DNA from 4 places in the Paenibacillus sp. CFBP 13594 genome. Region 1 is predicted to be linked to each of the others. Evidence: riboswitches for the same ligand, from Rfam matches in the RefSeq annotation. Region 1 holds a riboswitch; each other region holds the start of a gene.
What was found. Region 1 has a riboswitch for cyclic di-AMP ahead of IFU39_RS13635 (hypothetical protein). Riboswitches for the same ligand answer to the same signal wherever they lie in the genome.

Region 1 (2,194 bases):
GGGTCTGGCTTGGACACTCCTTCTTCAGCCGAACACGCCAGAACATCAACATACTTCCGCAAGCCGTAGCTCTCCAGTCTCTCTTCCGTTCCAGGACTCTGATTGGCAATAATGCCAATGCGATAATACCGTGACAACTGCTGAAGAACGGAATCCGCTGAAGGAAAAGGATGTTCAAGATCTTTTTGAAATTTCAGCTTGTCCTGAATCTGTTTTTGGTGTCCCTCGTCTTCAACGAATGTGCGAATCGCCACTCTCATAGGCCATTGCTCATATTTTCGGTAACAGTTCGCAAACAGTTCGCGTACCGCCTCAATTGTCACCGGATACCCCAAAGCACAAGCTTCACGGACGAACTGTCCGATAATATCATCAACCGGCTCCCATTCATCCACCAGCGTATCTCCAACATCAAAAAACAACCATTTCAATCCACCTACATCCGGCACACCAATTCCTCCTTGTAAGCATAAAAAAGAAGACTCACCATCACGCATGAGTCTCCTCAAACTTCCGTTTATCGATACATTCAATTATAACAGGCACCTTACACCTGAGCAATCACAAGCTATGGCATTAACCATTGAGGAGAAAGCCAACTTCCCCATTGAGCGAATATACAATCCGGTCTGCGCCCATGCCCCGATAGATGCCCTTAGGATGACTCTGCTCCGTAATCACGCACAGGGATTTCGAAGTCCATGAACGACAGATCTGTAAATAACGACAGGTCAGATTCAGGCTGTTCTCGAAAATAAACACGTTACCTACGCTGCCCTGCGGCAAAAACCATTTTTGAGCTGCAGCTGTATTCATGCGAATGACATGTTCTACTCCGATTCTACGGAGTCTGCGCTCTTCCCCTGCACTGTTGGTTAGAACGGCAAACGGCATTTTTTTGTACATCAGCAATTTAATAAATTTGCGTCCTGCTTCATTTGGAGCAGTCACTAAAATCATCTCAGTATCCATCATTCGTTCCTCCCTTGGCGTGAAAAGACAACAAAAAAGAAGCGTGGGGGACCAAGGCCTCCCGAACGCTTCTTAAATAACCCATGGCGAAAACACCATGAACCAGCGTACGGCTTGTTGCCTCTCCCTTTAACGCTTACGAGGTTAGCTGACGGATTCGGGCGCGAGAGTCGCCCTATTTCCGGCTGTCACCGGAAAATTCACCCCATGAATGCCCACTGTCCTGGACAGCGCATTCCGTTGGTTCCCCCGTTTCCCATTCATCAATGAATGGAAACTCAGCGATTAAAACATCGTTCGTATATCTTAAGGTAAGATCGAGCGATATTATCGTTTGTTTCGTTTTTCAAGTACAATTTAGTTTAAATTGAAATTACGTTATGAATCATACACCCCCGCCATGACGGTGTAAAGTCCTTACAGATCACCAAATCGGCAGATTTTTGCCAATACTCGTTTATAATAACGCTTACAATAAGGTTATACTCTATCCACCTCTTCAAGGCTATCTAATTCTCACTCTGACGAAAATCACTTCGCAATTCATTCACGTATTCTGCACAACTTGCCTGTTTTGATGCTATTAACACCACATTAGTTTTGCAATATTTAATTGTAGCCAATATAATAGAAGATATAAGAGTAAATAAATGGAGGCGATTTAGATGACAGTCTACGATTACAAAGTGAATACCCTTCGCGGTCAAGAAGTTGAAATGTCCGACTACCGTGACAAAGTGCTCCTGATTGTGAATACGGCAAGCTCATGCGGCCTTACTCCTCAATTCAAAGGTCTGCAAGAACTGCAAGACAAGTTTCAAGATGCTCCATTTGAAGTTCTTGGTTTCCCAAGCAACCAGTTTGCACAGGAAAAAGGATCTTCCGACGATATTGCCGAGTTCTGTCAGATGAATTATGGCGTAAGCTTCCCAATGTTTGAGAAAATTGATGTGAACGGCTCAAGCGCTCACCCTCTTTTCCAACACCTTAGCACAGAAGCTCCTGGCCTGCTCGGCTCCAAAGCAATCAAATGGAACTTCACCAAATTCCTTGTGGATCAGAACGGACAGGTACTGAAACGTTATGCTCCCAAAACAACACCGGACAAGATTGAAGAAGATATCAAGAACTTACTTCAAAAATAATACACAGGCCACCCGTAGCCGTAAGGTAGAGCACCATTGCCCCGGTAATGGATGGCTTTTTTTCTCAACCCAGATGT
Region 2 (2,194 bases), on a different contig from region 1:
ACAACCAAAAATGCCATGGAACGATTTGGAATTCGTTAAAAAAACGAGCAAATGAGGCGAAAAAGGCAGGTAAGCGGAGGTAATTTGCTCTTTGATCCAAATAAATCAAGAATATTACAATATTTTAACCAAATATTCAGAAAAACGTACTTGATCAACGCTTTACAACATGCATCAAAACAGGATATCATCTTTTCAGTGAATTGTTGTGCGGAAAATTGGACAGATGTTCGGGGGATGAACAAAGGGACACTTTCCGATGAAACAACATTACTTTCATGAATCAGTCTCGCTGAGTCTCCGTTAACGGAGAGCGGGGGAACCAATAGGGCTTAAACATCGGTGTATTTGGCCGATGCGCAACGTTCGCTGACCCAAAAGCAGCGAAGGGATCTGCGAAGCCGTATTTGATTTCTTCTTTGGGTCTCGGGGTGAATTCAAGGGCGTCCGCCATGAGCGGGTGACCCAAGATAGGGCGGCTCTCTTTCGCCCGAACCCGACAGCTAACCTCGCAAGCGGAAAAAGAGAGGCAACCTCGTGCATGAATTTCCGATATTCAAAATCATTCGGAAGCCACGAAAGAGTTCCTCTTACACTCTTTCTTTGGCTTTTTTGTTTTTGAATAAAAGAAATATTGTCATCATACGGTAGGTATTCAGGAGGATGACATCATGTTGCGAAGATTGATTCATGGTGCAGAACCGGATTATGTTGGTCCAATCTGTGTTCTGTAGAAAATTTGGTATAGTCACGTCAAAGACATCATGCATTACTTTAGACGGCGAGGCTATGAAGGAGGACGGAGAAGTGGGCACATTCCAACCAGAAGAGACCCATGAGTCACGATCATCCAGTAAGTCTTTCGCGTTGCGGTGGAAGCATGAGAACATGCGTCAAATGGCATTGATCGCGATTTTCTCAATTGCGCTTACAATCATGATCTTGTTAGTCGTTTACGGTCAGGCCGGGAAACAAATTTCACTGGTTATTGATGGCAAAGCTCAGGTGGTAGAGACTCGTACAGGAATGCTTCAGGAAATGCTGGAGGAGCAGTCGATCACAGTCAGCCCTCACGATAAGGTATCCATGTCCATGAACGGGGCAATTACAGATGGAGACCGAATTGTTATTGAGCGGGCCGTTCCAGTTAACATTACGGCAGACGGAGACACCAAGACTCTGTATACAACGGATTCATCGGTAGAAGATGCAATTCAAAAATCAGGTATTCAAGTTGAAAGTAATGATAAAGTGTATCCGGCGCTTGGAACTGCGATCAAAGCGGAGATGAAGATCCGTGTAGTGCGCGTAACAAAGCGTACAGTCGAAGTAGAGCAACCGATCGCTTACAAAGTCATTAAAACGGCTGACCCTAGCTTGTACAAAGGGGATAACCGTGTCGTTGTGAACGGCAAAGAAGGCAAACTTGTGCAGCATATCGAAAAGGTATTTCAGGATGGAGAATTGGTCTCCAAAAAAATGGTCCGCAAATCTGTCGCGAATAATCGTGTAGATAAAGTGATCGCTGTCGGCACCAAAGCAAAACCGGTCGTGAAAGAACCTGAGATTCAGACCGTATCGGCTCAAACTTCAACAACCAAAAAGGCTACAACAACGAACTCGAAGAAAACATCTGCCTCGGGCAGCAAAGTGATTACCGTATCCGGGACTTCTTTTAAATACTCCAAAGTACTTAAAAATGTATCCATGACTGCCTACTCTTCTGAAGAGCCTGGCATTGGAACTAAAACAGCTTCCGGTACTCGTGTAACGGAAGGGCGCACCATTGCGGTTGATCCCAAAGTCATTCCAATTGGCTGGTGGGTATATATCGAAGGTCTGGGATTCCGTCGTGCGGAAGACACAGGCGGTGCGATTAAAGGGAACAAAATTGATGTGTATTATGACAGTGTGAAGCATGCCCTGAATTTTGGACGCAAGAAAGGCAAGACGGTCTACGTGATCGGTCCGGTGAAGCCGGAAGCGAACTAAAATCGTTTTACTTTGAAATGGGAATGCTATAAAATAGTTGCATGAATGATTCATGCGGAATATGCGGCGGAGGAGTCTGAATTCAGTCTCCCCCGCCGTTTGGCAGAGAAGAGGATATTCCTCTTCTTTTTGCGTTAGAAAGGAAGAAATGGAACATGATAAAAGAAGTCATTGTGGTGGAAGGCCGTGATGATACGGTAGC
Region 3 (2,194 bases), on a different contig from region 1:
ACCTTGTTAAACCAAGCCTCCGCTCCTTTAATGGATGCGGTAATTTTAGCGTTAGCAGATCTGGTTTTCAGAAATTTAACAATCGTTACACTCTCTCCAGCTGTCAGCGATGGCACTTCGTAGATTCTTGCGCTCGCTGGTTTAAGGGAACTGGAATCATGTTGTTGTCCCCAAGCTGTCAGCTTACCACCTGAAACGACCTGTGTATTCAAAATCGCCTCCACACCTTTGGCAACTGAATTTTTACTACGGTTAGCAAGTGTGCTGTCTATAAACGAGAAATCACCTTTGCGTGCTGCTACTTCATCCAGCATGATCATTACGTTAATCATGGCATCATCATTGTAAGTGATATGCTTGTGATATCCGGAGCTTTGGTAAACTTGTGGCCATCCGCCGTTTGAATACTGCATGTTGATCAAAAAGTTAATCCCTTTGATTGCAGCTGTGGAGTATCGGGGATCATTCGTCTTTTTAAATTCCTTCGCCAATCTTCTAATTTCTGAGTATGTAGCCTTGTTGTCTATCGTGGACTTCGCCCACTCTCCACTTGTCTGTTTATAATCTTTTCTCCAACCTCCATCCGGGAGCTGGTTCTTCAAAATATCAGAAATACTCGCTGTAGTACCTGAAGCATCCGCAGCAGATACCGTCCCTACAGGGAGAACTGCCATTCCAACTGCTGAGAACACCATCGTACATGCCAGGACAAAAGTAATTATTTTCTTTGCTTTCAAATGTAACACTCTCCTATGTTCGTTTTTATAAATCTTCCACTTCTACTTTACTTATGAAACGCGTAATTATCGCATAATAAAATCAATTTTAATCCAATATGTGGATTGGATAATCAGATAATATGCAAAAAATCGATTTTTGTCAATATATGCAACTTAATGAATATAATCTCTCTAATTCTACATAACGGGATAGTTCTTTTAACTCATGACAAACCTATTTATTTATCCAAATTCGTCTTAAACGAACCAATAATGACGTTTTTGTCATGAATGGTACCCAAACTTGATCCCTTCTTTCATATAAAAACCTTAATTCCGCTAACATTGAGGTATTACGAAGGGTTTTAAATGGGTTTGACAATTACGCATTTATGCAATATAGTTTCAAATAGTTACAAAAACTTAATTATTCATTGCCGAGTTTCATGTTTGAAAACGGGGGAACCAATTTGGGTGAATTATTCTTATACATAGGAAATATAGGGAACCTTCTACCGAACCCTTAGCTAACTCCGTAGGCATCGAAGGGAGAACATTGATTTTGAAAAAACTGATTATCTCCATTTTTGGAGCAGCTGTATTATTTACATCCGGGGCAACAAGCACAGAGGCAAGCAGTATCAACTCCGTAGTGAACAACATGACAGGTATTCCTTACAAATGGGGTGGCACGACTGTAGCCGGCTTCGACTGTTCTGGTTTTATGAGATATCTTTTCAACAAATACAGCATTGAATTGCCACGTACTTCTCAGCAGCAAGCCAAAGCAGGTACGCCAGTATCCAAGAGCAATGTTCGGACAGGTGATCTGGTGTTCTTTAATACAACAGGCAAAGGCATTTCACATACAGGTGTATATATCGGCGGCGGACAATTCGCTCATGCCTCCAGCAGTAAAGGTGTAAGCATCACGAAGTTATCGAATCCATACTTCAATGATCGTTACGTAACAGCACGTCGGGTAACTGGACAGTTTATGTATGATAAAATGTTAGGTAAAATGTAATTCACATACAAAAAGGCATCGGTTATTAACCGGATGCCTTTTTTGTACTTAGAAAAATGTATGTTGCATCGCTTACTAATTCAGCGCCTTCTGCACTCGCATCGCACCCTGAGAGAGGGCATGTCCTCCTCCAACAGCTCCGGCCACCGCAACGGTCTCCATAATCTCCTGATCTGTTGCTCCCTTGGCACGGGCTTCTTCTACATGGTAGAAGGTACATACCTCATTGTTGGCGAATAATCCAATCCCAAGCGCAATTAGCTGTTTTGTCTTGGCATCAATCACGCCAGGTTGGAAACATTCTCCGGTAAACTCATGATACGACTTCACCACACCTGGCAGTACATCGCTTAATGCTCCAATCTGATCCTTGTAGGCATGAACTTTATCATTCATCAATGTCATGGCTTGTAGCACACCCTCTCGGCTTATAGTTACAGATCTTCCT
Region 4 (2,194 bases), on a different contig from region 1:
CTGATGCGGGGGAGCTGAGTACACTTTTGTTCAAAATGGAAAGTCAACTTAACCTGTCTACCCATCCGGAGGTTCATCGTTATCTATGGATTCTCGGGGGCATGCTGCTGGTTCGCATGTTGATCAGCCCCCTCATTCAGGCAGGACTGCTCTACTCACTTCAGCACTTTAATTCTACAGAAGAGCGCATCCCCTTTGTCCGCGGAATCAAAAATCTGTGGAAACCGATGCTGCTGCTACACACCGTACGTACATTATTGATCCTTCTGCCCGCCTACTGGCTCATACCGAAGCTCTACTCTATTCTCATGGAAGGTTTTCATTCCCTTCAATTACTTTTGCCTGGTATACCTTATGTTGCTGCCTGGATTGTATATGGCTGGATCATCCACCATGCCATACTCTACATGCAGTTCGGTGTTTCGGCACCAGAAGGAGAAGGCGGGGCTCACGGTACCCTCAAAGCACTCTGGATTGCACTGCGTCATCTCATCGCTGTAATCGGCATTGCACTCCTGCTGGGCGGAGTACACCTGCTCGTCTTTGGGGCATTCACTTCAGCCTCATGGTTATTAACGGGACTTACCGGACTTATACTACAACAGACGTATCCACTTGCCAGATGTCTATTGAGTCTGTGGAAAATATGCAGCCATTTCCGATTATGGCAGTCCAAAATATCCAAAGGTGAGAGCAGATAGATTAAAAATTGTTACCATCACAAGTTAAACTCATGGCCTAATATGTACTTATAAATAGGCAAACCTCAACCTTTCCCCGTCAAAGGTCGAGGTTTTTTTTGCTAAATTTGTTGCTAAACGTTGCCAAAGCCGTACTCCTCTGTTACAATAATCGCAGTGAGTTTTTAGTAACAACTTTGTAATCTTTACATTCATATTTGTAACTACTTAAAATTAAATCGTCATTTCTTGATTTCGCAGGTGCATAACTAGCACAGCCAAATTCCTGGCACCTGGGAAGCGGGGGAACCAGTTATGGGTGAATTGATCTTGCTACAGAGGGATCATAGGGGACCTTCAACCGAATCCTTAAGCTAACCTCGCAGGCATTGGAAGGGGAATATCTCTTGTTCAAGAAGAAATTAACCGCAGCTGTACTTAGCATCACATTCGCTTTATCGCTTGGTGCAGGTAGCGCATTCGCAGATTCAAAGATGGACACAGTAATTGATTCAGCAATGGGAACTACATACAAAAGTGGGGGAACAACGCTTAACGGCTTTGACTGCTCCGGATTTACACGGTATGTATTCGACAAGTTGGGTATTGATTTGGCACGCCAATCCAGTTCCCAATTCGACATGGGCGATTCTGTATCCCGCATGGAAATGAGAGCTGGCGATCTGGTGTTCTTTAATACAACAGGTAAAGGCGTATCCCATGTAGGAATCTTTGTAGGGGATGGAAAGTTTGCACACTCCTCTTCTTCCAAAGGCGTTACGATCAGTGCATTGAGTGAAAACTATTGGGCCAATCGTTATGTTGGCGCGAAACGGATTATGAGCACGGACGCATATGAATCACTGGCCCTTGACTAGGGACAAGCTGAGCAACATAATGCTGTAACCATTAACCATACTGGAACGAAGCAAGAAGCATAACAGAACCGCCCGGTACATTCTCCGCAGGAATGTATCCGGCGGTTTTTTTGTGCTTCAATCCTTATTCATGTTGCAAGGTATACTCTGGGTATATCCTGCGACATCAACAGGTTCATTTTGCGTTCGTTCGTCCGTGCCCTTATGATGTTTTTACCCATCCCGTTATAATATAAACGAAATTACCGGAACTTTTGTTTCATTTTTTTTCTGGGGAAGGAAGACTTGCTAAAAGAACATCACTTTTGTAGAGTGGACAAAGAGTTCTGTTTCAAGGAAAGGAGCATGCAAGTGTATGAAGGAAGCCCCTGTGACGTTTCACGTTGTACCCATGCGAGAAGAACATGCGGAGCTCATCTGCAGTTGGCAGTATGATCCGCCTTACAATATCTACAGCTGGCTCCCCTGGGAGCAGATGAAAGCTCTGGAAGTGGAATTCGGAGATGCACAGCTGCGACAGGAGCAATATGCAATCGTCCTGGATCAGAACGATCGTATATGTGGATTTGCTCAATACTTCCCACTTCAAGGGGTAACCCGGATTGGCCTCGGCATGCATCCAGAGCTGTGTGGTCA

Region 2: it holds a riboswitch for cyclic di-AMP, as region 1 does, so the genes downstream of both, IFU39_RS30825 (3D domain-containing protein) here and IFU39_RS13635 (hypothetical protein) in region 1, are expected to answer to the same signal.
Region 3: it holds a riboswitch for cyclic di-AMP, as region 1 does, so the genes downstream of both, IFU39_RS10160 (C40 family peptidase) here and IFU39_RS13635 (hypothetical protein) in region 1, are expected to answer to the same signal.
Region 4: it holds a riboswitch for cyclic di-AMP, as region 1 does, so the genes downstream of both, IFU39_RS31585 (C40 family peptidase) here and IFU39_RS13635 (hypothetical protein) in region 1, are expected to answer to the same signal.

Annotation. Positions count from the first base shown of each region.
Region 1 covers NZ_JACYVQ010000003.1:630,858-633,051, reverse strand. Annotated here, with positions in the region: gene IFU39_RS13640 (HAD family hydrolase) at 1-449, opposite strand, end outside; gene IFU39_RS13635 (hypothetical protein) at 577-972, opposite strand; cyclic di-AMP (ydaO/yuaA leader) riboswitch at 1,091-1,266, opposite strand; gene IFU39_RS13630 (glutathione peroxidase) at 1,638-2,117, shown strand.
Region 2 covers NZ_JACYVQ010000017.1:15,342-17,535, forward strand. Annotated here, with positions in the region: gene IFU39_RS30820 (TatD family hydrolase) at 1-39, shown strand, start outside; cyclic di-AMP (ydaO/yuaA leader) riboswitch at 281-534, shown strand; gene IFU39_RS30825 (3D domain-containing protein) at 808-1,992, shown strand; gene rnmV (ribonuclease M5) at 2,148-2,194, shown strand, end outside.
Region 3 covers NZ_JACYVQ010000002.1:614,724-616,917, forward strand. Annotated here, with positions in the region: gene pelA (pectate lyase) at 1-737, opposite strand, end outside; cyclic di-AMP (ydaO/yuaA leader) riboswitch at 1,145-1,276, shown strand; gene IFU39_RS10160 (C40 family peptidase) at 1,282-1,746, shown strand; gene IFU39_RS10165 (carboxymuconolactone decarboxylase family protein) at 1,822-2,151, opposite strand.
Region 4 covers NZ_JACYVQ010000019.1:18,271-20,464, reverse strand. Annotated here, with positions in the region: gene IFU39_RS31590 (hypothetical protein) at 1-701, shown strand, start outside; cyclic di-AMP (ydaO/yuaA leader) riboswitch at 947-1,084, shown strand; gene IFU39_RS31585 (C40 family peptidase) at 1,088-1,558, shown strand; gene IFU39_RS31580 (GNAT family N-acetyltransferase) at 1,914-2,194, shown strand, end outside.